2 regions of the Ideonella sp. genome follow, and region 1 is predicted to be linked to the other one. Evidence: riboswitches for the same ligand, from Rfam matches in the RefSeq annotation. Region 1 holds a riboswitch; the other holds the start of a gene.
The links. A riboswitch is a leader RNA that binds a small molecule or an ion and turns the genes downstream of it on or off. The one in region 1 is predicted to bind S-adenosylhomocysteine.

Region 1 (14,951 bases):
CGCGACCCGGTCGCGTGCCTGGGCATGGACTACTCGAAAAAGCGTATCGCCCTCTGGGGCCAGCCGCCGTTTCCGCTGCCCGGCGCCGACGGCCCCGGGTTCCTGAAGGTCGACGTGACCAGCGACGCGGTCTCGATCCGCGTGATGGACGCCGATGGCCACCTGAAGCAAGGCTATGCTGCCGACGGAACCCCCGCGGACATGAAACTTGATCTCTTCCGGTAGGCCGTCAGCGCCCCCGCCCAGCCCCAGCCGCTTCCCCCTCGCCGAGCCTGCGCCAGCGCGCGATCAGCCGCTGGCGGGCTGGCGCGTGGCGGTCGTCCATGGGCCCGGCCTGCTGGCCCACACGCCCACGCTGCCTGCGCTGCTGCCCGAGTTGTCGCTGGTCGGCCCGCGCAAGGCCGCCGATGCGCGGCCCGACGGCGTGCTGGTCTGGGGCCGCAAGCCCAGCGCCAAGCGCGCCGAGGCCTGGGCGCATGAGCGGCGGTTGCCGCTGATCCGGCTCGAAGACGGCTTTCTGCGCTCGGTCGGGCTCGGTGCCGACGAGCCGCCGCTGTCGGTCGTCATCGACCCGCTCGGCATCTACTACGACGCCGGCGGGCCGTCGCGGCTGGAGCAATTGATCGCCACGCCGCTGACCGCGCCGCAGCAGGCGCGCGCGTCGGCCCTGGCCACGCGCTGGCGCGAGGCACGCGTGTCCAAGTACAACCAGGCGCGCGAAGCGCCGGGCCTGGTGCGCGACGGCGACGTGCTGGTGATCGACCAGACCTTCGGCGACGCGTCGATCGCCTATGGCGGTGCCACGCCGGCCAGCTTCACCCGCATGCTCGAGGCGGCACTGGACGAGCACCCCGGCGCGCGCGTGTTGCTGAAGGTCCACCCCGATGTGGTGGCGGGCCGCAAGCGCGGCCACTTTGCGCAGCTGTCGCCCGGCGCGGCGGCGCGGGTGCAGTTGCTGGCGAGCCCGGCCCACCCCTGCGGGCTGCTCGAGCGGGCCGGCGCGGTCTACACCGTGACCTCGCAGATGGGCTTCGAAGCGCTGTTGTGGGGTTTGCCGCTGCGCTGCTTCGGCATGCCGTTCTACGCCGGCTGGGGCCTGACGCGCGACGAGCTGAGCCCGCCCGAGCGGCGCGGCGCGGCCAGCCTGGCGGCGCTGAGCCACGCGGCGCTGATCGACTACCCGCGTTACCTCGACCCCGAGACCGGCCAGCGCTGCGAGCCCGAGCGCCTGCTCGACTGGATGGCGCTGCAGCGGCGCATGCGCGAGCGCTTCCCGGCGCAGATGGTGGCGGTGGGCTTTTCGCGCTGGAAGAAGCCGATCGCCCGGGCCTTTTTCGCCGGCAGCGACCTGCGTTTCCAGAGCGCCCACCGCCCGGTCCCGGCCGGTGCCGGGCTGGCGTTGTGGGGCCGGCGTCCGGTGCCACCCGCCGCGGCCGGTGAGGGCGCGCCGCCGCTGGTCGTGCGGCTGGAAGACGGTTTCCTGCGTTCGGTCGGCCTGGGTGCCGACCTGGTGCGGCCGCTGTCCTGGGTGATGGACCGGCAGGGCATGTACTACGACGCGACCGCGCCGTCAGCGCTGGAGCGCTTGTTGGCCGAGACCGTGTTCGACGACACGCTGTGCGAGCGGGCCCGGGCGCTGCGAGAGCGCATCCTCGCCGCCGGGCTGACCAAGTACAACGTCGGCCAGGCCCGCTGGCCGCGGCCCGCGACGGCCAAGCCGGTGGTGCTGGTGGTCGGGCAGGTCGAGGGCGACGCGTCGATCCGCCTGGGTGCACCGGGCCTGCGCACGAACATGGCGCTGCTCAAGGCGGTGCGCGCCGAGCGGCCCGATGCGCACCTGGTCTACAAGCCGCACCCGGACGTCGTGGCCCAGCTGCGCGAAGCGGGCTGCGGCGAGGGTGCGGCGGCCGCGTTGTGCGACGAGATCGTCGTCGACGCGCCGATGGACCAGGTGCTGCGCCAGGTCGACGAGGTGCATGTGCTGACCTCGTTGGCCGGTTTCGAGGCGCTGCTGCGCGGCAAGCCGGTGGTGTGCTGGGGCTGCCCGTTCTACGCCGGTTGGGGGCTCACGCAAGACCGCGAGCCGATCGCGCGCCGCACGCGGCGGCTGAGCCTGGACGCCTTGGTCGCCGGCGCGCTGCTGCTGTACCCGAGCTACGTCAGCCGGGTGACCGGGCACTTCACGACCGCCGAGCGGGCGTTGTCCGAGCTGCAGAGCTGGCGCGACGAGGGCGCGGCCGGGCGCCGGCCGGTATCGGCAGGCCGCCGCGCGTGGCGCTGGACGCTGCGCCATGTCGTGGCGCTGCGGCGGTGGTGGAGCGGCGAAGCCGCCTGACCCTGCTGCGCGCGGCGCGCCTGACCGGGGTGCGCCCCCGAATCGCCGGAGATTCGGAAAAAAGAAAGCATTTGTTGCAGCAAGCGGCTGTGGAAACGTTCGCGAGCGTTGGCATTTTTGGCCGCGGCAGAATCCGCGGCTCACCCGCAGCGACCGGCTTGGGGGCGTCTGGCGACTTCGTCAAGAAAGATCAAATTCGCCACAAGTGCCACCCATTCGTGGGATCGTCACATTCCAGGCCTTTCCCTAGAGTGTCACAGTGGATCGTCACAGTGGCGGCGTGTACACGTGACTCCGCGGGAACGCGGGTTGCTTGCCTTGAATGTTTGGAGCTGCCGTTGCCTCTGGGTATGTCCACCCTTGGTGCGGCGGTGTTGTTGAATCCGTTGACCCTCTGATGATTCCCACCTCGCTCGATCGTTTGCTTTGCCAGCGTCGCACCTTGATGCTGCAGGGCCCGATGGGGTCGTTCTTCGAGCGACTGGCCGGCACGCTGCGTGCGCACGGCCAGCAGGTCTGGAAAGTCAATTTCAATGCCGGTGACGACTGGTTCTTCCGCGGCGAGCAGGTCATCCGCTTTCGCGACCCGCTCGACCAATGGCCGGCCCGGCTGCGGCGGCTGATCACCGAATTGCGGCTCGATGCGATCGTGCTGTTCGGCCAGTCGCGCCGCATGCACCACCTGGCGATCGAAGAGGCCCGCGCGCTGGGCGTCACCGTCTTCGTGTTCGAAGAAGGTTACGTGCGGCCCGACTACGTCACGCTTGAAGTCGGTGGCGTCAACGCTGCGTCGCCGCTGCCGCGCGACCCGGCCTTCTACCGCGACCTGAACATCGAGCCGCTGCCGACGCCGCAGCCCACCGGGCAGAGCTTCGGCGCCGTGGCCGCCGCGGCGATCACCTACTCGCTGGCCCGCTCGATCGGCCACCCGCGCTACCCGCACTACCGCCACCACCGCTCGATCGCGCCGATCCGGCAAGGTCTCAAGTGGGCCCATGGCGCCTGGCGCAAGTGGTGGTATCGCTTCACCGAGCGCGAGATGCAGGGCTTCCTCGCTGCGCCCGAGCAGCACAAGCGCTTCTACCTGGTGCCGCTGCAGGTCTACAACGACAGCCAGATCCGGCGCCACTCGCACTACAAAGACGTCGGCACCTTCATCCACGAGGTGATGGCGTCGTTTGCGCAGCACGCGCCGGCCGAGCAACTGCTGGTGCTCAAGCACCACCCGCTGGACCGGCCTTACAACGACTACACCCGCCTGATCGCGGTCGAGGCCGAGCGCCTGGGCATCGCCGACCGGGTGCACTACATCCACGACCAGCACCTGCCGACGCTGCTCAAGCACGCCACCGGCGTGGTCACGGTCAACAGCACCACCGGCCTGCAGGCGCTGTACCACGGCACACCGGTGATCGCGCTGGGCGAGTGCATGTACGCCATCGAGGGCCTGGTGCACCCGGGCCCGCTCGACAGCTTCTGGGCCAACCCGGGCCCGGTCGATGTCGAGCTGTTCCAGCAGTTCCGCACCTACCTCGTGCGCGAAACCCAGCTCAACGCCAGCTTCTACGCCGAGGCGCCCGGGCTGCCGTCGATCACCGACAGCAACCGCCGCCGCGCTTCGTCGCTCGAAATGCCCAGCGCGGCGCCCCAGGCGGCCAGCTGGTCGGCACCCACCGGCCCGACATTGAAGTAGGTCGATTGCGGGTGGGCGAGGTAGAACCCGCTCACGCTCGCCGCCGGGGTCATCGCCAGGCTCTCGGTCAGGCCCATGCCGATCTCGTCGCAGCCCAGCGCGCGGAACATCTCGCGCTTCACGCCGTGGTCCGGGCAGGCCGGGTAACCCGGCGCGGGGCGGATGCCGCGGTATTTCTCGGCGATCAATTCCTGGTTCGACAGCTGCTCGTCGGCGGCGTAGCCCCACAGCTCGGTGCGCACACGCTGGTGCAGGCGCTCGGCAAAAGCCTCGGCCAGGCGGTCGGCCAGCGACTTCAGCATGATCGCGCTGTAGTCGTCGTGCGCGGCCTCGAACTGGGCGGCCTTCTTGTCGGCGCCGATGCCGGCGGTGACCGCGAACAGGCCGATGTAGTCGGGCTGCGTGCCCGTGGGCGCGATGAAGTCGGCCAGTGAGCGATTCGGCCGCTGAATTTTTTCTCCGTTCGCGCCGTCGATGACCGGGCGCTGGCTCTGCATGCGCAGCGGCGCCCAGCGCAGCAGCACCTGCTCGCGCGACTCGTCGGTGTAGACCTCGATCACGTCGTCGTCGACCGTGTTGGCCGGGTACAGGCCCATCACGCCGTGGGCCTGCAGCCAGCGGCCGTCGATGATCTTCTTCAGCATCGCCTGGCCGTCGGCCAGCACGCGGCGCGCAGCGTCGCCGACCACCGCGTCCTGCAGGATCGCGGGGTAGGGGCCGGCCAGGTCCCAGGTCTGGAAGAACGGCGCCCAATCGATGCAGGCGGCCAGCTCGGCCAGGTCGTACTGGCGAAACAGCCGCCGGCCGATGAAGCGCGGCGCGGCCGGCGCCTGGCTCCAGTCGATCGGCGTCTTGTTGGCGCGGGCCTGCGCCAGCGTGACCAGCGGCGTCGCCTTCTTGCCGGCGTGCAAGGTGCGCACGCGGTCGTAGTCGGCGCGCAGCTCGGCCAGATAGGCCTGCGAGCGCTCTTCCGACAACAGCTCCGAGCACACGCCCACCGCGCGCGAGGCGTCCGGCACGTAGACCACCGGGCCCTCGTAGTGCGGCGAGATCTTCACGGCGGTGTGCACACGGCTGGTGGTGGCGCCGCCGATCAGCAGCGGCATCTGCTTGTCGCGGAACCACCCGTCGCGCTGCATCTCGGCCGCCACGTGCTGCATCTCTTCGAGGCTGGGCGTGATCAGGCCGGACAGCCCGATCAGGTCGGCGCCCTCGGTGCGGGCCTTTTCGAGGATGTCCTGGCACGGGACCATCACGCCCATGTTGACGACCTCGAAGTTGTTGCACTGGAGCACGACGGTGACGATGTTCTTGCCGATGTCGTGCACGTCGCCCTTGACCGTGGCCATGACGATCTTGCCCTTCGGCTTGGCCTCGCCGCCGGCGTCGATCATCGCGGCCTTCTCGGCCTCGATGTAGGGCAGCAGGTGGGCCACGGCCTGCTTCATCACCCGCGCGCTCTTCACGACCTGCGGCAGGAACATCTTGCCGGCGCCGAACAGGTCGCCGACGATGTTCATGCCGCTCATCAGCGGGCCTTCGATCACGTGCAGCGGCCGACCGCCGCCGGCCTTGATGGCTTGCCAGGCCTCCTCGGTGTCTTCGGTGATGAAGTCGGTGATGCCGTGCACCAGCGCATGGCTCAGTCGCTCGTTGACGCCCACGTTGCGCCACGCCAGGCGCTGCGAGTCGTCCTTGGCCGCGCCCTTGGCGCTCTCGGCGATCTCGATCAGCCGTTCGCCGGCATCGGGCCGGCGGTTCAGCACCACGTCTTCGACGCGCTCGCGCAAGGTCGGCTCGAGGTCGTCGTAGACGCCGACCATGCCGGCGTTGACGATGCCCATGTCCATGCCCGCCTGAATCGCGTGGTACAGGAACACGGTGTGGATCGCCTCGCGCACCGGCTCGTTGCCGCGGAAGCTGAAGCTCACGTTCGAGACGCCGCCCGAGACTTTGGCGCCCGGCAGGTTCTGCTTGATCCAGCGCGTGGCGTTGATGAAGTCGACCGCGTAGTTGTCGTGCTCTTCGATGCCGGTGGCGATCGCGAAGATGTTCGGGTCGAAGATGATGTCTTCGGGCGGGAAGCCGACCTCGTCGACCAGGATGCGATAGGCCCGCGCGCAGATCTCGGTCTTGCGCGCGAAGGTGTCGGCCTGGCCTTTTTCGTCGAAGGCCATCACCACGGCGGCGGCGCCGTAGCGGCGCACCAGCGTGGCCTGGCGCTTGAACTCGGCCTCGCCTTCCTTCAGCGAGATCGAGTTGACGATGCCCTTGCCCTGCAGGCACTTCAGGCCCGCCTCGATCACGCTCCACTTCGACGAGTCGACCATGATCGGCACGCGCGCGATCTCGGGCTCGCCGGCCACGAGGTTCAGGAAGCGCACCATCGCCGCCTGGCTGTCCAACATGGCCTCGTCCATGTTGATGTCGATGACCTGCGCGCCGTTCTCGACCTGCTGGCGCGCGACCGCCAGCGCCTGCTCGTATTCGCCGGCCAGGATCATGCGGGCGAAGGCTTTGGAGCCGGTCACGTTGGTGCGTTCGCCGACGTTGACGAACAGCGAGCCGGCACCGATCGCCACCGGCTCCAGGCCGGACAGGCGCATCGGCGGCGGCGCGACGGCGGTGGGTTCAGAAGGCAGGGGCGCGGAGCGGTCGGTCATGGCGGCAATCAGCGGACTCAAGAGCTGCAGGTCGCAGCGCGACCACCACGGCTCACCCGCAGTGGTCGCGTCGCGACCCGGGTGAGCGCCGTTGCCGCACGCGACGCTCGAACGCGCCCGCGTGCCCGTGCCGAGCCTGGCGGCATGGCTTTCGGCAAGAAAGGCCACGCCGTCGCAACGCTCCTCGGACGGTGCGCGAATTCTACGCAAGCAAGGGCTTACCACGCTTGACCGCTGTTACAACCCGTGCACTTTGTCAGGCGCCTCGTTTGCTTCAATGGCGGCATGGATACCTTCGGGCTGCGCAGACCCTGCGCGTTGTCGATGCGCCCGCTCTCGCTGAGTGCCGCCGTCGTGTTGCTGGCCGCCTTGCAGGCCTGCCAGACCCCTTCTCCCGCCGCGCCCGGCGACCCCGGCTCGGCCACCACCACCGAGACCCCGGCCGCGGCCAAGCCGGTGCTGCCGCCCGATGCGCCGCTGGCCGGCGAAGCCCGCTGGCTGACCGAGCTGTTCGCCGGCACGCCGGTGCAGGTGGTCGGTGAGCGCGACGGCAGTGTCCGGCTCAGCGTGCCGATGAAATACGCGTTCGACCCGGTGCCGGCGACCGCACCCGCGGGCACGGCCGCCGGCGTGGCGCCCAAGCCGCCGCTGCAGGCGGTGCTGGACAAGCTGTCGCAAAGCCTGAAGCGCCAGCCGGCCGCCAAGCTGCAGGCCGCTGCCCCGGCCGGCCCGCGCTCGGCCGAGCGCCTGGCCGCGGTCCGCAGCCACCTGGCGACCAAGGGCGTGCCGAACTGGCGGGTCGCCTCGGCCAGCCCCCCGGCCGACGACCAGATGCTGTTCCGGCTGGTGGCGCCGCCGGCGGGGCTGCGCAAGCTGGACGACACGACACTGGCGCCAGCCGCAGCCGGCCGCGTGCTGCCGCCGCCGACGCCGCGCGAAAAAACTGCTGAGTAGGCGCTAACGTCACCTTTTCGGCTCAAGAATGGCGGGGCTCGGCCGATGACTCTCGGGAGCCCCACCGCCTGTGGTGGTGCGGGCCTGCCTGCCACCATGAAACTTGTTCCGATCACCCCCGACGGGCTCGAACCCGGTTACCCGCTGCCGTTCTCGTTGCGAGACATCAACGGCCAGGTGCTGGTGCAGCGTGGCTCGCCGATCGCCGACGAGCAGCAACTGGGCTATCTGCTCGCCCGCGCCCTGTTCATCGACGAGGGCGAGCGGGGGGTGGCGCAGCGCATGCTGAACGCGCAGGTCGACCAGATGTTCCGCACCGGCGGCGGCACCCTGGGCGACATCGCGGCGCTGCGGCCCGAATTCGATCAGCGTGCCACCGAGCCGATGCCGCTGATCGAGCGCCCGCTCGAATGGCCAGACCTCGAAAGCCGCGCCCGGGTGCTGCTGGGCGACACCCGCGCGGCGCGCTGGCTGCCACGCACCGACGAGCTGGCGCAAGAGATGCTGAACCGCCTCGACCGCCAGGTCGACGCGACGCTGCTGCGCTTCATCCACATCGCCGGCACCCGGCCCGAGGACTACAGCACCCACCACGCGATCCTGGTGATGCTGCTGTGCGCGCTGGCCGGCCCGCGCCTGCCCGGCTGGCAGCCCGAGTGGCGCCGGCCCTTGACCCGCGCGGCGCTGACGATGAACGTGGGCATGACCGTGTTGCAGCAGGCGCTGGTGCGCCAGGCCGAGCCGTTGAACCCGCTCCAGCGCAACCAGGTCGACCAGCATGCGCAGCGCGGTGTGGAGCTGCTGCAGGCCGCGGGCGTCGACGACCCGCTGTGGCTGGGCGCGATGCGCCACCACCACGATGCACCCAGCGGCCCGCTGGACAAGCTCGAACCGGCGATCCGCCTGGCGCGCCTGATCCAGCGCGCCGACCGCTACGCCGCGCGCCTGAGTGCGCGCCGCAACCGTGTCGCGTTGTCGGCCAAGGCCGCGGCGCAAGCGGCCTTCTTCGACGAAGGCGGCCACCCCGACGAGGCCGGCCAGGCGCTGCTGGCCGAAACCGGCCTGCACCCGCCGGGGGCCTGGGTCAAGCTGGCCTGCGGCGAGATTGCGCTGGTGATGAAACGCCAGCCCAACCCGAAAGCGCCGCTGACGGTGGTGAGCCTGGTCAACCGCGAAGGCATGCCGCTGGCGGTGCCGGCGGTGCGCCACACCGCGCTGCCGAAGTACAAGGTCGAGGGCGGCGTGCCCTCAGGCGATGTGCGCGTGCAGCCGAACCTGGAACAGCTGCAGAAGATGGTCTAGAAGACCACCTCGGCGGCCGGCAGCGCCTCGATCTTCACGCCGAAGCTGCCGATGTCGGGCAGGGTCGCGTTGTGGTGCGCGCGGATCTGCGCGGCGCTCATGTGCGGCTTGTCGTGCGTGGTGTGTGCATCGGCGACCAGCACCACCGGGTAGCCCAGGGCCGCGGCGCGGCGGGTGGTGGTGTCGACGCAGAACTCGCTCGCATAGCCGCAGATCACCACCTGCTCGGTGCCCCAGCTCGTCAGCTTGTCTTGCAGGTCGGTGCGCAGGAACGAATCGGGCGTCGTCTTGCGGACGAAGTGGTCGCCGTCACGCGGTTGCAGCCCGTGGGCCAGCCGCCAGCCGTCGGTACCGTGGGCCAGCGCGCCGGCGCGCGTCTCGTGCTGCACGTAGACGACCGGCACGCCGGCCGCGCGCGCCCGTTCGGCCAGGCTGTTGATGCGCTCCATCACGGCGTAGCCTTCGTGCGGCGCCGGCTCGAACAGCCCGCGTTGCACGTCGATGACCAGCAGCGCTTGTTTCGTCATGCGGCGGCTTTCACGAGCGAGGTCAACAAGGGATCGTGGCGGTGCCGCGGCCGGTAGGGCTTGACGCGCCGCGCGATCGCCGCGATGTGGTCGGGCGTGGTGCCGCAGCAGCCGCCGACGATGTTCAGGAAGCCGCTCTTGGCGAACTCTTCCATCAGCCCGCCCGTGACCTCGGGCGTCTCGTCGAAGCCGGTGTCGCTCATCGGGTTGGGCAGGCCGGCGTTCGGGTAGCAGCTGATGAAGGTGTCGTCGGCCAGGCGGGACAGCTCTTCGATGTACGGGCGCATCAGTGCGGCGCCGAGCGCGCAGTTCAGGCCGATCGCCAGCGGCCGCGCGTGCCGCACCGAGTGCCAGAAGGCGCCCACCGTCTGGCCCGACAGGATGCGGCCCGACGCATCGGTGACGGTGCCGGAGATGATCACCGGCAGCCGCTGGCCGGTTTCTTCCATCAGCTCGTCGAGCGCGAAGATCGCGGCCTTGGCGTTGAGCGTGTCGAAGATCGTCTCGACCAGGAACAGGTCGACCCCGCCTTCGAGCAGCCCCTCGGCCTGTTCACGGTAGCTCGCGCGCAGCTGGTCGAAGGTGACGTTGCGGGCGCCGGGGTCGTTGACATCGGGGCTGATGCTGGCGGTGCGCGGCGTCGGGCCCAACGCGCCGGCGACGAAGCGCGGCTGGTCGGGCGTGCTGTACTTGTCGGCCGCGGCGCGGGCGATCCGGGCAGCGGCCACGTTCATCTCGCGCGCCAGGTGGCCCAAGGCGTAGTCTTCCTGCGCGATCGAGGTCGCGCCGAAGGTGTTGGTCTCGATCAGGTCGGCGCCGGCGGCCAGGTACTGCTCGTGGATCTCCCGGATCACGTCGGGCCGCGTCAGCACCAGCAGGTCGTTGTTGCCCTTCAGGTCTTTCGGGTGGTCCTTCAGCGCCTCGTTGCGGAAGTCGGCCTCGCCCAGCTTGTAGCGCTGGATCATGGTGCCCATGGCCCCGTCGATGATGGCAATGCGTTGCGCAAGGATCGCGGGCAGCGCGGCGCCGCGGGTGTAGGCGGGGGTGGGCTTCATGGGCGCAATTGTAGGAACTGCCCGGGAAAGCCCTGAGGTTCACCTTGCCTTGGCCGGCGTCGCGCCACCCCGCGCACCCACCGGCCCGCGTTCATGCGTCCAGCCGCAGCCCCACGTAGTTCTCGGCCATCGCCTTCATCGCCGCCTCCGACTGCACCAGGTAGTCGAGCTCGGCGTGCTGCATCTTGCGGCCGAACTCGCCCGCTTCGGGAAAGCGGTGCATCAGCGAGGTGAACCACCACGAGAAGCGCTCGGCCTTCCAGATGCGGGCCAGCGCGCGCTGCGAGTAGCTGTCGATGCCGGCATCGCTGCCGCGGTAGTGCTCGGCCAGTGCGCGGCTGAGCATGCCGACATCGGACGCCGCCAGGTTCAACCCCTTGGCGCCGGTGGGCGGCACGATGTGGGCCGCGTCGCCGGCCAGGAACAGGCGGCCGAAGCGCATCGGCTCGGCCACGAAACTGCGCAGCGGCGCGATGCTCTTCTCGATCGACGGGCCCTCGACCATGCGGGTCGCGTCGGCCTCGGGCAGGCGGCGCTTCAGCTCGGCGAAGAAGCGGTCGTCGCTCCAGTCTTCGACATGGTCGTCGAGCGAGCACTGCACGTAGTAGCGCACGCGGGTCTTGCTGCGCATGCTGCACAGCGCGAAGCCGCGCGGGTGGTTGGCGTAGATCAGCTCGTCGTGCACCGGCGGCACGTCGGCCAGCACGCCGAGCCAGCCGAAGGGGTAGACCTTCTCGTTGGTCTGGATCGCCTGGGCCGGCACGCTGGCGCGGGCCACGCCGTGGAAGCCGTCACAGCCGACGATGAAGTCGGCCTCGATCCGATGCGGCGTGCCGTTCAGCGCGTAACGCAGCGCCGGCGTGTGGCCGCCGAAGCCTTCGGGGTGCACGTTTTCGGCTGCGTAGACGGTCGTCAGCCCGGCCGCGCGGCGCGCGTCCATCAGGTCGCGCGTGACCTCGGTCTGGCCATAGACCATCACCCGCTGGCCGGTCAGCGCATGCAGGTCGATGCGGTGGTGGCGGTCGTCGAAGCACAGCGAGAAGCCGTCGTGGGGCAGGCCTTCGCGGTGCATGCGCTCGCCCACGCCGGCTTCGTCCAGCAGGTCGACCGCCACCTGCTCCAGCACCCCGGCGCGGATGCGGCCCAGCACATAGTCGGGCGTCTGGCGCTCGACGATCACATGGTCGATGCCTTGCCGGTGCAGCAAGGCGCCCAACAACAGCCCGGCCGGGCCGGCCCCGATGATGGCCACCTGGGTTCGCATGGTTTTGCCCTCCACCACATCCACAACAGCGCCAGCGTAGGACCGGCGGGCCAGCGCTTCAATGGAGGATTGCGGCCAAAACTTGCACAATTCGAACATGGCGTCGTCCTCCCCTCGCCGCCGCGCCGCGGCCGCGCTGCCGGCCTACCAGCTCTACGGCGAACCCGGCCTGCACTCCGTGGGAGAGAAGCTGCACATCGAGACGATCTCGTCGCGCAGCCGGCTGCACGATTGGGAGATTCGCCCCCATCGGCACGAGCTGCTGTTTCAAATTCTGTACATCCGCCAAGGCCGTGCCGAGGCCCAGGTCGACGGCCGCAGCCAGCGCCTGAGCGGCCCGGCCGCGGTGACCGTGCCGGCCTCCACGGCCCACGGCTTTGCGTTCGAGCCCGGCATCGACGGCTGGGTCGTCACGGTGCAGGAGCTGCATGTGCGGCAACTGCTGGCGCCCGAGCCGGGGCTGTGGCCGCTGTTCGAGCAACCGGGCGTGCTCGACTGGGGCGCCGACGCGGCCCAGCGTGCGCTCGGTGAGCCGGCGGCCGTGGCCGGCGCGGTGGCCGCGCTGGCGGCCGAATTCGCCGCCCACCAGCGCTGGCGCCATGCCGCGATCGACGCCGAGCTGACCCGGCTGCTGCTGGCATTGGCACGCGCCTGGCCCGGGCCGGCCGACAGCGGCAGCGCCGGCGTGCCGGCCCACCTGGCGCGGTACCGCGCGCTGGTCGATGCGCGGTTCAGGCTGCAGCCCAGCGTCGCGTCGCTGGCGGCCGAGCTGGGCATCAGCGCCACCCAGCTCAACCGCATCTGCCGGGCCCAGCTCGGCAAGGGCGCGCTGGACCTGCTGCACGCCCGCCTCGCACTCGAGGCCCAGCGCCAGCTGGCCTACACGAACCTGAGCGTCAAGCGCATCGGCATCGACCTCGGGTTCGCCGACCCGGGCTACTTCACGCGCTTCTTCCAGCGCCTGTGCGGCCTGTCGCCCACGGCCTGGCGCCGCCGCGCGCACCAGGGCTGAGCGGCCGCCGCGCCGCGGCCGAATCCGCGGCGAACGCCACGTTTGCCGCGCCGGTGCAGCCCTCAACCCTTGGCCGCCGGCGCCGAAAACGGGTCGATGAGCGTGCAACACCTGTCTGCGCGCGTCGTTGTTCCATGCGCCGGGCGTCGCCCCCCGGCCAGGCGTTGAAAGAGCCAACGATGAAACTCCTGTCCAACCCGTGGCGAATGCTGCTGCCTTGCCTGGTGGGCCTGGGCCTGGCCGGCGCGCTGCTGGCCATGCTGCTGCGCGGCAGCGCCGGCTTCCTGCTCGAGCGTGATGCCGAGCAGTCGGCGGTCGCCTGGGCCCGGCTGGTCGAGGCGTCGGTGCCCGACCTCGATGCGACGTTCGAGGGCCGTGGCACCAGCGACAGCGCGCGCCAGCAGCTGCGCACCTTGCTGCAGGTGCAGGAGGTGTTCCGCTTCAAGCTCTACAACCGCGCCGGCCACGCGGTGCTGGCGTCCGACGAGCTGCTGGCCCGCCCCGGCACGCCGATCCCCGAGGAAGCCGAAGAAGACGCCGGCGAAGGCCACGAGGACGTGCGCCGGCTGGTGCTCGGCGGCGCGCCGGTGGTCGAGCTGCAGCGCGGCACCCACGCCGACCGGCCGGCCGTCTACAGCGAGGCCTATGTGCCGGTGCTGCGCGCCGGCAAGATGATGGGCGCGGTCGAGGTCTATGTCGACCAGGTCGAGCGCGAGCAGCGCATCAACCAGGCCTTCATGCGTGTGGCCGCGATGGTGTTCGCGCTGCTGGCGCTGGCCGGCGGCGTCGTCGGTGCGGTGGTCTGGCGCCAATGGCGGCGCGACCGGCTGGCCGACGAGCGGCTGCGCTACCTGGCGCGGCACGACCCGCTGTCGGGCTCGCTCAACCGCGCCAGCTTCGGCGAAAGCCTGCGCCAGGCCGCCTGGCGCCACACCTGCGGCGGGCCCGACTTCGCGGTGCTGTGCATCGACCTGGACCGCTTCAAGGACATCAACGACAGCCTGGGCCATTCGGCCGGCGACGAGGTGCTGCGCCAGGTGGCGGCGCGCCTGCGCGACCTGGTTCGCCATGGCGACGTGGTGGCGCGCCTGGGCGGTGACGAATTCGCGCTGCTGCAGACCGGCGTCGACGGCCCCGACGCGGTGACGCGCCTGGCCGAGCGGGTGGTCGAGTCGCTCGGCCGGCCCTACGAGCTGGGCGGGCAGACGGTGATCTGCGGCTGCAGCGTCGGCGCGGCGATCTTCGGCACCGATGCCGAGAACGACGAAGACCTGATGCACAAGGCCGACCTGGCGCTGTACCGCGCCAAGGCCTCGGGCCGCTCGACCTTCAGCTTCTACGACGCCTCGCTCGACGAAAAACTCGAAACCCGGCGTCAGCTGACACGTGACCTGCGCGAGGCGATCGGCAGCGGCACCCAGCTGAGCCTGAACTACCAGGCGCTGTGGGGCTCCGATGGCCACACACTGACCGGTTATGAAGCGCTGCTGCGCTGGAACCACCCCGTGCGCGGCCCGGTGTCGCCGGCCGAATTCATCCCGCTGGCCGAAGACACCGGGCTGATCGGCCCGATCGGCCGCTGGGTGCTGCGCACCGCCTGTGCCCAGGCGGCCACCTGGCCCGACCACCTGGCGGTGGCGGTCAACCTGTCGGCCGCGCAGTTCCGCCACGACGACCTGGTCCACCTGATCGCCAAGACGCTGGACGACACCGGCCTGCCGGCAACGCGGCTGGAGATCGAGATCACCGAATCGCTGCTGATGAGCAACACCGAGCAGGTGCTGGGCACGCTGCGGGCGCTGTCGGCGATGGGCGTGTCGATCGCGATGGACGACTTCGGCACCGGCTACTCGAGCCTGGCCTACCTGTGGCGTTTCCCGTTCGACAAGGTCAAGATCGACCGCGCCTTCACCCAGCACCTGGGCAGTGACGAGAAGGTCAACCTGATCGTCAAGTCGATCATCTCGCTGGCGCACTCGCTCGAGATCCGCGTCAACGCCGAGGGGGTCGAGACCCAGCCGCAGCTGGACGCGCTGCGGGCCCAGGGCTGCGACGAGTTCCAGGGTTTCCTGCTGGCCCGGCCGAAGCCGGTGGACCAGCTGAACCATGCCGCGAACCCGCCGTCCAGCTCACTGACCCTGCCGGT
Region 2 (14,951 bases), on a different contig from region 1:
GGCGCGATCAGGTGATCGGCTGGGCCAACGCCGCGGCCAGTGGCGACCGGCTCCAGCTGGACTGCGGCTACATCACCGGCCGCGCGCCGCGCGACACCGACTTCCGCCGCGCGCTGGACGAAGAACGGCAGCGCCTGGCCGAGTTCCTCGGCGTTTCGGGCTAACGCGCGGCCAGCAGGGCGTCGGCGACCTCGGCAAACCCGACGCCCCGCTCGCCCGCTGTCACGTAGGCCGGCTTAACACACAACTCGGGCCAGAAACGCGCGATGTTGGCCACGCCCACCGACAACGGCACGCGCTCGAACATCAGCTGGTCGTTGGTCGAGTCGCCAACGTAAAGCCACTCGTCGGCCACGAAGGCCCGGCCGAGCGTCTCGCGCACGGCCCACTCGGCCGCGGTCCATTTGCTGTGCGTGCCGATCCAGCCGTTGACATGGATCGAGCTGACGGTCGCCGTCAGGCCATGGGCCCGCATCACGGCCAGCACCTGGTCGATCTGCGCCGGGCCCAGGTGCGCGAACTCACTGTGGTCGACCGCGATGTCCGTCAGGCGGCCGGCGCTGTCTTGCGCCAGGCGGGTGCCGGGCACCTCGCGCAGCACCGCGGTGGCACAGGCTTGCAGGCGTTCGAAGTTGGCGGCGCGCTCGGCGGGCGCCTGCGCGAAGTCGTGTCGCAGGCTGCCATCGGCCGCGCGGCACAGCATCACCCCGCCGTTCTCGGCCACGATCGCGGCCACCGGCCAGGCCAGCGCAAAGGGTTCGCTCCAGCCGGCCGGGCGGCCGGTGATCGCGATCACCGGGACGCCGGCCTGTGACAAGCGCGCGAGTGCGGCCAGGGCGGCCGGCTCGATCGCGCCGTCACGCGTCAGCGTGTCGTCGATGTCGGTCAGCACACCGGCCACGGCAGCCAGCCGCTGCGGCGGCACCGCCGACCAGGCGGTGGCACCGGCGAGGGGGAGATCCAGCATGCGCGGCAGTGTCCCACGCGTGCTGAAATCAGCCCATGTCGACCCCACCGCACTTTGGTCGGAGCCTGCTGCCGCTGTGGGCGCTGGACCCGGCAATCACCTACCTGAACCACGGCACCGTCGGCGCCACGCCACTCGTGGTGTTGGCCGCGCAGGCCGCGCTGCGCGACGAGATCGAGCGCCAGCCGGCGCGCTTCCTGCTGCGCGAGCTGACACCGATCGGCCGGCCCGACGAGCACCCCGACCGCGCGCTGCCCGGCGGCCCACGCCAACGCCTGCGCGCGGCGGCCATGGCGGTCGCGCCCTGGCTGAGCGCGCAGGGCGACGACCTCGTCTTCGTCGACAACGCCACCGCCGGCGCCAATGCGGTGCTCGCGTCGTTCGACCTGCGGCCCGGCGACGAGGTGCTGGTGACCAACCGCACCTATGGCGCCGTGACACGCGCCGCGGCGCACCATGCGGCCCGCGCCGGCGCGCAGATCGTCACCGCCCACCTGCCCTTCCCGGTCTGCGGCGAAGCCGAGCTGGTGGGCGCCGTCCAGGCGGCGTTGACCCCACGCACCCGGCTCGCGGTGCTGGACCATGTCAGCCCCGAAACGGCGCTGGTGATGCCGCTGGCCGCGATGGCCGCCGCCTGCCGCGCCCGCGGCGTGGCGGTGCTGGCCGATGGCGCCCATGCACCGGGCGCGTTGCCGGTCGACATCCCGTCGCTGGGCGTCGACTACTACACCGCCAACCTGCACAAGTGGGCGTTCTCGCCGCGCAGCGCCGGCATCTTGTGGGCCGCCCCCGAGCGCCGCGCCGGCCTGCACCCACCGGTGATCAGCTGGGGTGCCGGCGGCGGCTGGCTGGCCGAGTTCGACTGGGTCGGCACACGCGACCCCACGCCGTTCCTGTGCGCCCCGGCCGGCTTCCAATTCATCGACGAGGCCCTCGGCGGCCGCGATGCGCTGTGGGCCCACAACCATGCGCTGGCCTGGCGCACCGCCGAGCGACTGACCACGCACTGGGGCCTGCCCTGGACCACCCCGCGTGCGATGGTCGCCAGCATGGTCACGCTGCCGCTGCCACCGGCGCTGGGTCGCGGCTTTGATGCAGCGATGGCGCTGAAGAGCTGGTTGCTGGCGCAGGCGCAGATCGAGGCGCAGATCCTGGCGATCGACGAGCGCTTGTATTGGCGCTTCTCGGCCCAGGCCTACAACGACGACGCGGACGTGGAACGCTTCACGCAGGCCCTGGCCGACTTCCCTGGCGCGGGCTAGAATTCGCGCTCGTTCCGAGGAGCGTTGCGAGGCCTCATCCACAGGCCCCAGGCTCGGAACCCCACAGGCATTCGCAGGGCCACCCCAAGAATGCCTGGCTCCCCTCGGGGGGCGGGCGCTGCTTGCGGCGACCCTGGGGCTGCAATATTGCAACGGCGCTCACCCGCACCGATGGTGTCGTGGGTGGGCTGTGTCTCCTGACCGGTTTCCGTTCACCTGCCGTTGCTGCGGGTTGACCTTTCCTGCCCGACCGGAGACCCCGACATGAACGCAGCCGTTCTGAAAACCACCCCCGACCACGCGATCGCCGACATCAAGCTCGCCGACTGGGGCCGCAAAGAGATCAAGATCGCCGAGACCGAGATGCCCGGCCTGATGGCGATCCGCGAAGAATTCGCCGCCAGCCAGCCACTGAAGGGTGCGCGCGTCACCGGCAGCCTGCACATGACGATCCAGACCGCCGTGCTGGTCGAGACGCTGCAGGCCCTCGGCGCGCAAGTGCGCTGGGCCTCGTGCAACATCTACTCGACGCAGGACCACGCCGCCGCCGCGCTGGTGGCCACCGGCACGCCGGTGTTCGCCTACAAGGGCGAGTCGCTGAAAGACTACTGGGATTACACCCACCGCATCTTCGACTTCGGCCCCGCGTTCAGCGAGGGCGAAGGCCCGAACATGATCCTGGACGATGGCGGCGACGCGACGCTGCTGATGCACCTGGGCCAACGCGCCGAGAAAGACGCGTCGCTGCTGGCCAACCCGAGCAGCGAGGAAGAGCGTGAGCTGTTCGCCGCGATCAAGGCCAAGCTGGCCGTCGACAAGAACTGGTACACCCGCAAGAGCGCGCAGATCATCGGCGTGACCGAAGAGACGACCACCGGCGTGCACCGCCTGAACGAGATGAGCGCCAAGGGCACGCTGCTGTTCCGCGCGATCAACGTCAACGACTCGGTCACCAAGAGCAAGTTCGACAACCTGTACGGTTGCCGCGAAAGCCTGGTCGACGGCATCAAGCGCGCAACCGACGTGATGATCGCCGGCAAGGTCGCCGTGGTCGCCGGCTATGGCGACGTGGGCAAGGGCTCGGCCCAGGCGCTGCGCGCGCTGTCGGCGCAAGTCTGGGTGACCGAGATCGACCCGATCAACGCGCTGCAGGCCGCGATGGAAGGCTACCGCGTCGTGACGATGGACGAGGCCTGCTCGCAGGCCGACATCTTCGTCACCGCGACCGGCAACAAGAACGTGATCACGCACGACCACATGGTCAAGATGAAGGACCAGGCGATCGTCTGCAACATCGGCCACTTCGACAACGAGATCGACATCGCGTCGCTCGACAAGTACCAGTGGGAAGAGATCAAGCCGCAGGTCGACCACGTGATCTTCCCGGACGGCAAGCGCATCATCATGCTGGCCAAGGGCCGCCTGGTGAACCTGGGTTGCGGCACCGGCCACCCGAGCTACGTGATGAGCAGCTCGTTCGCGAACCAGACCATCGCCCAGATCGAGCTGTTCACCAAGCCCGAGGCCTATGAGGTCGGCAAGGTCTACGTGCTGCCCAAGCACCTGGACGAAAAGGTCGCGCGCCTGCAGCTGAAGAAGCTCAACGCCAGGCTGACCGAGCTGAGCGAAGAGCAGGCCGCGTACATCGGCGTGAACAAGAACGGCCCGTACAAGCCCGACACCTACCGCTACTAAGCCGATGCGTGCCGACCAACTGCTCGTTGCCCAGGGCCTCGCGCCCAGCCGGTCGGCCGCCCAGCGGCTGATCGAACGCGGCGCCGTGCGCTGGCTCGGCCCCAACGGCTGGAAGGTGCCGAAGAAGGCCGGCGACGAGCTGCCCGAAGGCTGCGAGATCGAGGTCACCGACGATGCCGAGCTGCGCTGGGCCTCGCGCGGTGGCCTGAAGCTGGAGGGGGTGCTGCGCGACGCCGGCCTGACCGTGCAAGGCGCTGTCGCGCTCGATGTCGGCCAGAGCACCGGCGGCTTCACCGATGTGCTGCTCGCGGCCGGTGCGGCGCGTGTCGTCGGCGTGGACGTGGGCCGGGGCCAGTTGCACCCGCGCCTGGCGGCCGATCAGCGCGTCACCGCGCTGGAGGGCGTCAACGCGCGCTCGCTGACCCGCGAGCAGCTCGGCGAGGCCATGCCGCCCGGCGGCTTCGACCTGATCACCGGCGACCTGTCGTTCATCTCGCTGACGCTGGTGCTGCCGGCGCTGGTGGCCTTGCTGGCGCCCGGCGGCACGCTGCTGATGCTGGTCAAGCCGCAGTTCGAGCTGCAGCCGGTGGACATCGGCAAGAACGGCCTGGTGAAGAGCCCCGCCGCCTACGGCCATGTCGAAGCCAAGCTGCGCAAGGCCTGCGGCCGCATCGGCCTGGACGTGGTGGCCTGGCGCGACAGCCCCACCACCGGCGGCGACGGCAACCGCGAGTTCTTCATCGAGGCGCGCTTGGCGGCCTCCACCCCCGAACCGACCTGACCATGACCGACACCACCTCCCGCCCCGTCTCGAAGCGCGTGCCGATCAGCTTCGAGTTCTTCCCGCCCAACACCCCCGTCGGCAGCGAGAAGCTGAAGACCGTGGTGCAGGACCTGGCGGTCGTCGACCCCGAGTTCTTCAGCGTCACCTACGGCGCCGGCGGCTCGACGCGCGAGAAGACCTTGTCGACCGTGCGCGACATCGCCGCACTCGGCCACGAAGCCGCGCCGCACCTGAGCTGCGTCGGCTCGACCCGCGCCAACATCGCCGAGATCCTGGCCACCTACCGCGCCCAGGGCATCCGCCGCCTGGTCGCGCTGCGCGGCGACCTACCCAGCGGCACCGCGACGGCGGGTGAGTTCCGCTACGCCAGCGAGCTGATCGCGTTCATCCGCGAGACGCAGGGCAGCGACTGGCACATCGAGGTCGCGGCCTACCCCGAATACCACCCACAGCAGCGTTATGCCAAGCGTGACCTGCAGTTCTTCGCCGACAAGGTGCGCGCCGGTGCCAACTCGGCGATCACGCAGTTCTTCTTCAACCCCGACGCGTATTTCCACTTCGTCGACGAGGTGCGCGCGATGGGCATCACCGTGCCGATCGTGCCGGGCATCATGCCGATCCACAACTACGCGCGCATCGCCCAGTTCGCGGCGCGCGACGGCATCGAGATCCCGCGCTGGGCGGCTTTGAAGATGGAAGGTTTCCTCGACGACGCGGCCTCGATCCGCGCGTTCGGGCTGGACATCGTCACCCGGCTGTGCGAGCGGCTGATCGAAGGCGGCGCGCCGGGCATCCACTTCTACACGCTGAACCAGAGCGCGCTGACGCTCGAGGTTTGCAAGCGCCTGGGCGTCTGAGGCCGGGTTGTGGCGCCGGCGCGTCGCGCGCCGGCGAGGCTGGTTGATACAGGTCAATACTGCATTGCAACAAGGGGCTTTGCCCGGTAGCTGTTGCAGTGCAGCAATTTGACAAGAGGGCATTCCCGATGCAATGCAGCCATGGCCTACGGGTCATGAGCATTGCAACCAAGAAGGAGTGTCCCCATGAAGTGTCACCTCATCGCATTGGCCGTTGCGGCCACCCTGGCCCCGCTCGCTGCCCATGCGCAAGACCAGGGCGACTGGATCGTCCGAGCCCGCGCCGTCAGCCTGACCTCGGCCAACGACGATTCGACCGGCCTCGACTTGTCGATCAACGACAAGGTCATCCCCGAAGTCGACATCAGCTACTTCCTGTCGCCCAACTGGGCGATGGAGCTGATCCTGACCTACCCGCAACAGCACGACGTGAAGTCCGCCGGCGCCAAGATCGGCAGCTTCAAGCATTTGCCGCCGACGCTGACCGCGCAGTACCACTTCACCGGCCTGAGCGTCTGGCGCCCGTACGTCGGTCTGGGTCTGAACTACACGCACATCTCGGACGTGAGCTGGGATCCGGCCGTCGAAGCCGCGCTGCAACCGACGCTCAAGAGGGACAGTTTCGGCCTGGCCGCGCAGGTCGGCGCCGACTTCCCGCTGGGCGGTGGCTGGCTGCTGAACGTGGATGTGAAGAAGGTGCAGATCGGCACCGAGGTGTCGTCGTTCGGCGTCAAGGCCGGTGACTTCAAGGTCAACCCCTGGTTGGCCAGCATCGGCTTCGGCAAGCGTTTCTAAGCCCTGGCCTGGGGGCTGCGCCGGGCAGCCCCGGGGTTCGGTTCAGATCACCTGGCCCGGCCAGGTGCGCTGCCAGAAGACGCCTTCTTCCGTCAGCAGCGCATCCAGCGGCACATCGTGCGGCTCGCCTTCGAGCCACGGCACATAGCCATGCGCATAGCCCAGGCCGGCGGTCGCCGGCTTGGGCGTGATCGCCGCCAGCGTGCGGTCGTAGAAGCCGCCACCGTAGCCCAGGCGCACGCCGCCCGGCCCGTAGCCGACGCAGGGCACCAACAGCAGCTCGGGGTGGAACTCTTCCGTGTTCTTCGGCTTCGGGATGCCGTAGGCGTCGTCTTCCATCGGGCAGCCCGGGTACCAGACGTGGAACCGCAGCTGCTTGGTCTCGCGGTCGATCACCGGCAAGCCGATGCGGCGCTCGTCGTGGCCCTCGCTCCAGCGGTACAGCGCCGGCAGCGCGTCGAACTCGCCCTTGATCGGCCAGTACGCGCCGATCGTCTTTTCCGGCCGGCCGATCAACCAGACCTGCAGCACCTCTTGCAGGTGGGCGGCCCGCTGGTGGCGGTCGAGCAAGGCCATGCGCTCGGCCTGCAACTGCTTGCGGAGCACGGCCTTGTCGCGCGAGGGCTCCAGGTTCAGCTTGAACGGCAGCGTCATGGTCCGTGGCGGGTGCGAGACAGGGATGACGATTGTGCCGGCGCCCGGCCCGCTTGGGCCACGGGCATGCGCACGGCAATGCCTTGATTCAGAACGAATCTGCAAGGGCATGTCGATCGAATGAATCGTTATTGCTGTTTCTGCAATGGACTATTCGCCGTGGGCGTCTTGGTGCCACACCACTCGGTCCTTAGAGTCGGGTTTTCCCGGACCACTGCGTCCCTTCTGAAGACAACACCGACCCATGACCACCCGTTCCCTGGCCCCCCTCGCCCTGGCCCTGGCCGCTGCGTTCAGCGGCAGTGCCTTCGCCCAATCGTCCGTCACCGTCTATGGCCGGGTCGACCTCTCGGTCGCCCAGCAGGCCGACGCCGTCAAGAACAACGAAGTCCGCAACGGCTCCGGCAGCCGCCTGGGTTTTCGCGGCACCGAAGAGCTGGGTGACGGCCTGAAGGCCGTGTTCCAGATCGAGCACCGCTTCAACGCCGACGACGGCACCCAGACCAAGGCCGCCTTCTGGGACGGCAAGGCGATCGTCGGCCTCGAAGGCGGCTTTGGCCGCGTGTCGCTGGGCCGCGAAGACAACCCGGCCTACGCGCTGAGCCAGCTCGTCGCCGACCCGTGGGGCACCGACACCGTGGCGTCGAACAGCACGATCGTCAACGGCCGCATCGGCACGAACCGCTACAGCAACAGCGTGAACTACCGCTTCAGCGCCAACGGCTTCACCTTCGGCGCGCAGGTCGCCGAGGCCGATGGCAACACGCCGGCCAGCGGCGTTGGCGAGAAGCGCCCGTACAGCCTGGGCGGCGCCTGGGCCAGTGGCCCGATCGTGCTGGGCGTGGGCTACGAGAACCCGGCCGATGAAGACGACTACTGGGCCACGGTCAACGGCAGCTACAACTTCGGCTTCGTCAAGGTGGGCGCCTTCTTCGGCACCGGCCGCGACGGCAGCGACCAGAAGGCCCGCTCGTACCTGGTGTCGGCCACCGCGCCGATCGGCCAGGGCGAGCTGCGCGCCAGCTGGGGCGAGCTGAAGAACTCGACCACCGACGTGATCCGCGATCGCCAGTTCAGCCTGGGTTATCACTACGCCCTGTCCAAGCGCACAACGGTCTATGCTGACGTCACGCACGAAGGCCGCGACAACGTCCCCGACAACCTGAAAACCACCGGTTACGACGTGGGCATCAAGCACAACTTCTGAGCGACGATCCATCGCATCAGCGCGACAGATTTTCAGAGGTCTCGGGCGCGCCGCCGCGTGGGGACGTGGCACCAGGCGCGCTCCAGAGATGTTGGGGTCACCTTCACGGGTGACCCCTTTTTTCATGTCCGTGCTGGACTTTGAACATCGAAGGCTGGGCCGGGACTGCGAAGGTCGGCGCGAGGGCCGGGTGCCTGTGCACGGCGTGCCATGCCGCGGTCAGTTCCACAGGGTGATGGTGGTGCCCCCGCTCAGCGGGCCTCATTCGCGGTCGCCCCAACGGATATCGGGCACCACGGTGTTGATGGGCAGCCCGTGGCTCACCGCAAACAGTCGCCCGCGAGCGGGCCGCAGAGCGGGGGGGGGCCGCCATCGCCCTGCGCCACTACCGTGACAGTGGATCATGCAACCCCGCCTCTAAACTCCCCGCCATGCCCGTCAGCACCCAGACCCAGGAAACCGTGCGCTGGTGCAGTGAGCTGCTCGGCGCACTCGGCCCGGTGCGCGTCAAGCGCATGTTCGGCGGCCACGGCCTCTATGTCGACGAGGTCTTCATCGCCATCATCGTCGGCGACGACCTGTTCCTGAAGACCGACGACGAGAGCCGCCGCGCCTTCGAAGCCGCCGGCTGTCGGCCGTTCGAGTTCCAGACGGCCGACGGCAAGAAAGTGGCGATGAGTTACTGGAGCGCGCCGGCCGAGGCCATGGATTCGCCGGCGCAAATGCTGCCCTGGGCGCGGCAGGCGCTGGCTTCGGCGTTGCGCGCCAGGGCCAGCAAACCCTCGGCCAAGCCGCGCGCGCCGCGGGCCAAACCGCCGGCCGCCAAGGCCGTCAAGCTGGCCAAGAAGGCCTGAGCCGGCTCGGGCCGCCAGACCAACCACGCCGGCTCGCCGGGCTGCCAGGCTTCGGCGGTCAGCACGTCGCCGCGGCGCAGCCACAGCCGTTCGCCGGTGGTCAGCACGTGGTCGTCGAAGTCGCCGTCACGCGTCAGCCAGGCGCGGCCGGCCTGCACGGTGACCCAACCCGCATCGCTTGCCACCCAACGCCGCGCCTGCGGCAGCGCCAGGCTGCTGGGCTGTTCCAGCTGGGGCAAGGCCAAGGAAGCGAAGGAATGCGTGCTCATCATCAATCTCCGGTCGGTCGGGAACGTTTTCCCGATGGACTGCATCATGCGCGGGAGTCGGGGTTAGCACCAATGCTTTCGACGGCGTCGATTGATCAGATTACGTCATGAATAAACCAAGCGCCCGGCCCCTGTCGCTGGACTTCCTGCGCAGCTTCGAAGCCGTGGCCCGGCGGCTCAGTTTCAGCGCCGCGGCCGAAGACCTGCACCTGACCCAGCCCGCGATCAGCCGCCAGATCAAGAGCCTGGAAGAAGAGCTGGGCAGCATGCTGTTCAGCCGCGGCACGCGCCGGGTCGAGCTGACGCACGCCGGCCAGAGCCTGTTGCGGGCGGTCGAGCCGATGCTCGTGCGGCTCGACGGCACCGTGCGCCAGATCCGCATCGCCCAGGGCCGCGCGCAGATCAGCCTGTCGACCTTTCCGTCGTTCGCAACGCTGTGGCTGATGCCGCGCCTGACCGACTTCGAGCGCCGCCACCCGGGCATCGACATCCGCCTGTCGGCCACCGACCGCCTGGCCGACACCGACGACCCCGAGCTCGACCTGCTGCTGCGCCACTGCCGGCCCGAGCGCGCGCCGGCCGGCGCCGAGCGCATGTTCGGCGAGGTGTTGACGCCCGTGGTCGGCGCCCGCATGGCCGACGCGATCGCCCGCGGCGAGGTGCCCCCGCTGGCCAAGCCGGCCGACCTGGCGCAGCACGCGCTGGTCGAGGTCGAAGACAACACGCCCAGCGCGATGGCCCTGGCCTGGCCGGCGTGGTTGAGCGCGCAAGGGCTGTCGCAGCTGGCGCCGCGGCGCTGGTACAGCGTCAACTTCAACCACCAGCAGATCCAGGCCGTCGTCGCCGGCCAAGGCGTCGGGCTGGCCTGGCTGCCGATGGTGCACGACGCGCTGGCCCGCGGCGAGCTGGTCGAGCCCTTCGGCCCGGCCCTGCGGCTGCGCTCGCCCTTTGCCTACTTCATGGTCGCGCTGGACCATGCCGGCGCGCATGCCGCAGGCCGCCCGCCGCGGCCCGAATTGACCGCCCTGCTCGAGTTCGTGCGTCAGCATGCCGCCGACACACGCCGGGCGATCGGCGAAGAAGGAGCGGCGACCGATGCACCACCGGCATCACCGCGATGACGAGAAGGCATCACGCTCGGCCGGCATAACGCCTAGCATCGGGGGCCACCTTTTTCGCAACGGATCGAGCCCCCATGCCCCTGCAGCTCTACATCGGCAACAAGAACTACTCCTCCTGGTCCATGCGCCCGTGGGTGGCGCTGCGCCAGTTCGGCATCCCCTTCGAAGAGGTCAAGCTGCGCTTCGACAGCTTCGACGGCGATTCGCAATTCAAGCAGGCGCTGGCCCGCGTGTCGCCGGCCGGCACCGTGCCGGTGCTGGTCGACGAGGGCTTCGCGGTCTGGGACACGCTGGCCATCGCCGAGTACCTGGCCGAGAAGTTCCCGCAGCATGCGCTGTGGCCACCCGCGCCACACGCCCGGGCGCGCGCCCGCAGCCTGTGCGCCGAGATGCACGCCGGCTTCGGCGCGCTGCGCAGTGCCTGCGGCATGAACATCGAAGCCTCGCTGACCGACATCGGCCAGCGCGTGCTGGCCGAGCAGCCCGCCGTGCGCGCCAACCTGGACCGCCTGGCCACGGCCTGGCAAGACGCGCTGGCCACGTCCGGCGGCCCGTTCCTGTTCGGCGACTTCAGCCTGGCCGACGCCTTCTTCGCACCGGTGGTCAGCCGCACGCGCACCTATGGCCTGCCGTTGCCACCCGCGGCCGCCGCCTGGGCCGAGCGCGTGTGGGCCACCGACAGCGTGCAGGCCTGGGTCGCCGATGCGCTGCAGGAAAAGGATTTCCTCGCTTTCGAGGAGGCCTACCGCCAGGCCCGCTGATCGGGCCGCGCCGCAGCGCCCTGCGCCCATCAGTGCCAGGGGTGCTGCGGTACATTGACCGCATGCCCCTTTTCTCTCTCACGCGCGCCGCGCTGCGCCGAGCCACCGCCATGGGGCCCGCGCTCTGCGGCGCGGCTTTGTCGGCGGCGTTGCTCGCGCCTGCCGCCACACTTGCCCAAGACCGCGACGACCCGATCCGCAGCGCCCGCGACGCCTTCGTCAAGAAAGACAAGGCCCGGCTGGCCGCGCTGCGCGCGCAGGTGGTCGACGCCAAGCACCCGCTCGCGCCCTGGGTCGACTACTGGGAGCTGACCAGCCGGTTGACCGAGGCCCGCAGCGAAGACATCGAGGCCTTCTACGTGCGCTGGCCCGGCAGTTATGTCGAAGACCGGCTGCGCAACGACTGGCTGCTCGAGCTCGGCCACCGGCGCGACTTCGACGCCTTCGCGCGCGACCTGCCACGCTTCAAGATGAACGACGACCGCGAGGTGAGCTGCTATGCGCAGCTGATCGACCACCTCGCCGGCAAGGACGTGCGCGACAGCGCCCGCCGCGCCTGGATGGCCCAGCGCGAGCCCGACGAAGGTTGCCAGCTGCTGGCCCAGACGCTGGTCGACGCCAAGCTGTTCAGCCAGGACGACGTGCTGCGCAAGCTGCGCCACGCCGTCGAGCACAACCGCGTCAAGCTGGCCCGCCAGACGGCCGCGCTGCTGAGCGAGCCGGCCGCGAAGGCGGTCGCCGACATCTTCGACAACCCGGCCCGCTACCTGGCGGTCAAGGCCAATGCGATCGGCCACCTGCGCACCGAGCTGGCCACGCTCGCGGTGGCCCGCGTGGCCGCGAACGATGTCGACGCCGCCGCGCGCCTGCTCGACGACCGCTGGGCCGAGATCCTGGGCGCCGAGCATGGGGCCTGGGCCCGCGCGCAGGTGGCCAAGCAGGCGGCCATCGGCCTCAAGCCCGACGCGCTGGCCTACGCCCGCACCGCGTGGAAGACCCTGCCGAAGAAGATCGAAGACCAGCCGGACTGGAGCGACGAGACGCTCGGCTGGCTGGCCCGCGCCGCGCTGCGCCAGGGCGATGGCACCGAGCGCTGGCAATGGGCCCTGCGCGCGATCAACGCGATGAGCGCCACCGAGCGCAACGACCCGACCTGGCAGTACTGGCGGGCGCGCGCCCAGATCGCGCTGGCCAAGCCTGGCGAGGCCGGCGATCCGGCGCGGGCCGAGGCGCAACAGGCCCTGGCCACGCTGGCCAGCCAGCTGCACTTCTACGGCCTGCTGGCCGCCGAAGACCTGGGCGCGCCGCAGGCGCTGCCGCTGCGCAGCGCGCCGCCGAGCGAGACCGAACGCAACGCCACCCGCGCCATGCCGGGCCTGCAGCGGGCCCTGGCCGCGATCGGCGCCGGCCTGCGCGGCGAGGGCGTGCGCGAGTGGAACTTCTCGCTGATCGGCATGAGCGACCGCGAGCTGCTGGCCGCCGCGCAACTGGCCTGCGAGCGCGAGGTCTGGGACCGCTGCATCAACACCAGCGAGCGCACCAAGGCCGAGGTCGACATCGAGCAGCGCTTTCCGCAGCCGATGCGCGCCGACGTGCTGGCCAAGGCCAAGGAGATCGACCTCGACCCGGCCTACGTCTACGGCCTGATCCGGCAGGAATCACGCTTCGTGATGGACGCGCGCTCGCATGTCGGTGCGTCGGGCCTGATGCAGATCATGCCGGCCACCGCGAAATGGACCGCGAAGAAGATCGGCCTGGACTACAAGCCCGGCATGATCACCGACCGCGACACCAACCTGCGCCTGGGCACCGCCTACCTGAAGCTGGTGCTCGACGACCTGGGCGGCTCGCAACCGCTGGCCGCCGCCGCTTACAACGCCGGCCCCGGCCGGCCGCGCCGCTGGCGTGAGGGCCCGGTGATCGAGCCGGCGATCTGGGCCGAGAACATCCCACTCAACGAAACACGCGACTACGTCAAGAAGGTGCTGACCAACGCCACCATCTACGCCAGCCTGATGAGTGGCAAACCGGCCTCGCTGAAGGCCCGGCTGGGGGCACCGATCGGCCCGCGCGCGACCAGCGCGCCGCCGGCGGACCCGGAATTGCCCTGAGCACGCCAGAGGCCCACCACCATGCACGACTCACCCAAACCCTCCGACGCGGCTGCCCACGTCCCGCCACGGATGGCCCCCGAAGCCTCGGCCTACTGGCTGGTGCTGGGCGGCAGCGGCTTTGTCGGCCGCGCGCTGGCCGAAAGACTGTGCCGGCCCTCGCATGACGCCGGCCCGCGGCTGCTGGTGCCGACCCGTCAGCGGGCCCACGCGCTGCGCCTGGCCCACCTGCCGCGGGTCGACGTGGTGCAGGCCAATGTGCACGACGATGGCGACCTGGCCAAACTGGTCGCCGGCGCCGCGGTGGTGATCAACCTGGTGGCGATCCTGCACGGCAGCGAAGCCGCCTTCGAGCAGGTGCACGTGGCGCTGCCACGCCGCCTGGCCGCGGCCTGCCGCGCCGCCGGCGTGCGGCGCGTGGTGCACATCAGCGCCCTCGGCGCCGCCGACAACGCGCCCTCGCGCTACCTGCGCAGCAAGGCCCGCGGCGAGGCCGCCCTGCGCGCGGCCGGGCTCGATCTGACCGTGCTGCGCCCCTCGGTGATCTTCGGTGCCGAAGACCGGCTGCTGAACCTGTTCGCCCAGCTGCAGCGCTTTGCCCCGTTCGTGCCGCTGGCCAGTGCCGATGCCCGCTTCCAGCCCGTCTGGGTCGGCGACGTGGCCGAGGCCCTGGCACGCTGCGTCAACGCGCCCGAAACGATCGGCCAGACCTACGAATGCGTCGGCCCGCAGGCGATGAACCTGTCCGACCTGGTGCGTGCCGCGGGCCGCCACGCCGGCCACACGCGCCCGGTCGTGCCGCTGCCGGCCGCGCTGGCGCGCACGCAGGCGACGCTGATGGAGTGGCTGCCCGGGCCGCCGCTGATGTCGCGCGACAACCTCGATTCGATGAAGGTGCCGAGCATCGCGACACCGGGCCGGCCCGGGCTGGCCGCGCTGGGCATCCAGCCGGCGGCGCTGGACAGCGTGGCGCCCGGCTACCTGGGCCACCTGGCCGGCTGCGCGCGGCTGGACCCACTGCGCGCCCACCACACGTGAAGCGCTACATCGTCGGCGGCGCGGTGCGCGACGCGATGCTCGGCCGCCCGGTCAGCGACCACGACTGGGTCGTCGTCGGCAGCACGCCAGAACAGATGCTGGCCGCCGGCTACCAGGCGGTCGGCAAGGACTTCCCGGTCTTTCTGCACCCCGAGACGCACGAAGAGCATGCGCTGGCCCGCACCGAGCGCAAGACGGCGCCGGGCTACCGCGGCTTCGTCGTGCATGCCGAACCGACCGTCACGCTCGAAGACGACCTGCTGCGGCGCGACCTGACGATCAACGCGATGGCGCGCGACGAAGACGGCACGCTGGTCGACCCGTACGGCGGCGCGCGCGACCTCGAGGCCAAGGTCTTGCGCCATGTCAGCGAAGCATTCGCCGAAGACCCGGTGCGCATCCTGCGGCTGGCCCGCTTCGCCGCGCGCTTCGAGGGCTTCACCGTCGCGCCCGAGACGATGGCGCTGGTGCGCCACATGGTCGACGCGGGCGAGGTCGACGCGCTGGTGGCCGAGCGCGTCTGGCAAGAGGTGGCGACCGGGTTGATGGAGAACCGGCCGAGCCGGATGCTGCAGG

Region 2: another riboswitch for S-adenosylhomocysteine. It lies ahead of ahcY (adenosylhomocysteinase); the one in region 1 lies ahead of metH (methionine synthase).

The regions. Positions count from the first base shown of each region.
Region 1 is NZ_JAYSDQ010000019.1:42,642-57,592, reverse strand. It holds gene ACE3SG_RS22515 (alkaline phosphatase) at 1-225, shown strand, start outside; gene ACE3SG_RS22510 (capsular polysaccharide biosynthesis protein) at 311-2,335, shown strand; partial or broken gene ACE3SG_RS22505 (capsule biosynthesis protein) at 2,658-3,842, shown strand; gene metH (methionine synthase) at 3,899-6,691, opposite strand; S-adenosyl-L-homocysteine riboswitch at 6,768-6,883, opposite strand; gene ACE3SG_RS22495 (hypothetical protein) at 7,016-7,645, shown strand; gene ACE3SG_RS22490 (HD-GYP domain-containing protein) at 7,742-8,947, shown strand; gene ACE3SG_RS22485 (cysteine hydrolase family protein) at 8,944-9,474, opposite strand; gene ACE3SG_RS22480 (homocysteine S-methyltransferase family protein) at 9,471-10,529, opposite strand; gene pobA (4-hydroxybenzoate 3-monooxygenase) at 10,621-11,793, opposite strand; gene ACE3SG_RS22470 (helix-turn-helix domain-containing protein) at 11,891-12,805, shown strand; gene ACE3SG_RS22465 (putative bifunctional diguanylate cyclase/phosphodiesterase) at 12,985-14,951, shown strand, end outside.
Region 2 is NZ_JAYSDQ010000014.1:118,639-133,589, forward strand. It holds gene ACE3SG_RS18680 (DNA glycosylase AlkZ-like family protein) at 1-164, shown strand, start outside; gene ACE3SG_RS18685 (HAD-IIB family hydrolase) at 161-967, opposite strand; gene ACE3SG_RS18690 (aminotransferase class V-fold PLP-dependent enzyme) at 1,003-2,229, shown strand; S-adenosyl-L-homocysteine riboswitch at 2,240-2,397, shown strand; gene ahcY (adenosylhomocysteinase) at 2,494-3,924, shown strand; gene ACE3SG_RS18700 (TlyA family RNA methyltransferase) at 3,929-4,705, shown strand; gene metF (methylenetetrahydrofolate reductase [NAD(P)H]) at 4,708-5,565, shown strand; gene ACE3SG_RS18710 (OmpW family protein) at 5,752-6,360, shown strand; gene ACE3SG_RS18715 (5-formyltetrahydrofolate cyclo-ligase) at 6,403-7,014, opposite strand; gene ACE3SG_RS18720 (porin) at 7,259-8,221, shown strand; gene ACE3SG_RS18725 (TfoX/Sxy family protein) at 8,653-9,075, shown strand; partial or broken gene ACE3SG_RS18730 (DUF2917 domain-containing protein) at 9,132-9,392, opposite strand; gene ACE3SG_RS18735 (LysR family transcriptional regulator) at 9,452-10,465, shown strand; gene ACE3SG_RS18740 (glutathione S-transferase family protein) at 10,540-11,226, shown strand; gene ACE3SG_RS18745 (transglycosylase SLT domain-containing protein) at 11,289-13,337, shown strand; gene ACE3SG_RS18750 (complex I NDUFA9 subunit family protein) at 13,359-14,375, shown strand; gene ACE3SG_RS18755 (multifunctional CCA addition/repair protein) at 14,372-14,951, shown strand, end outside.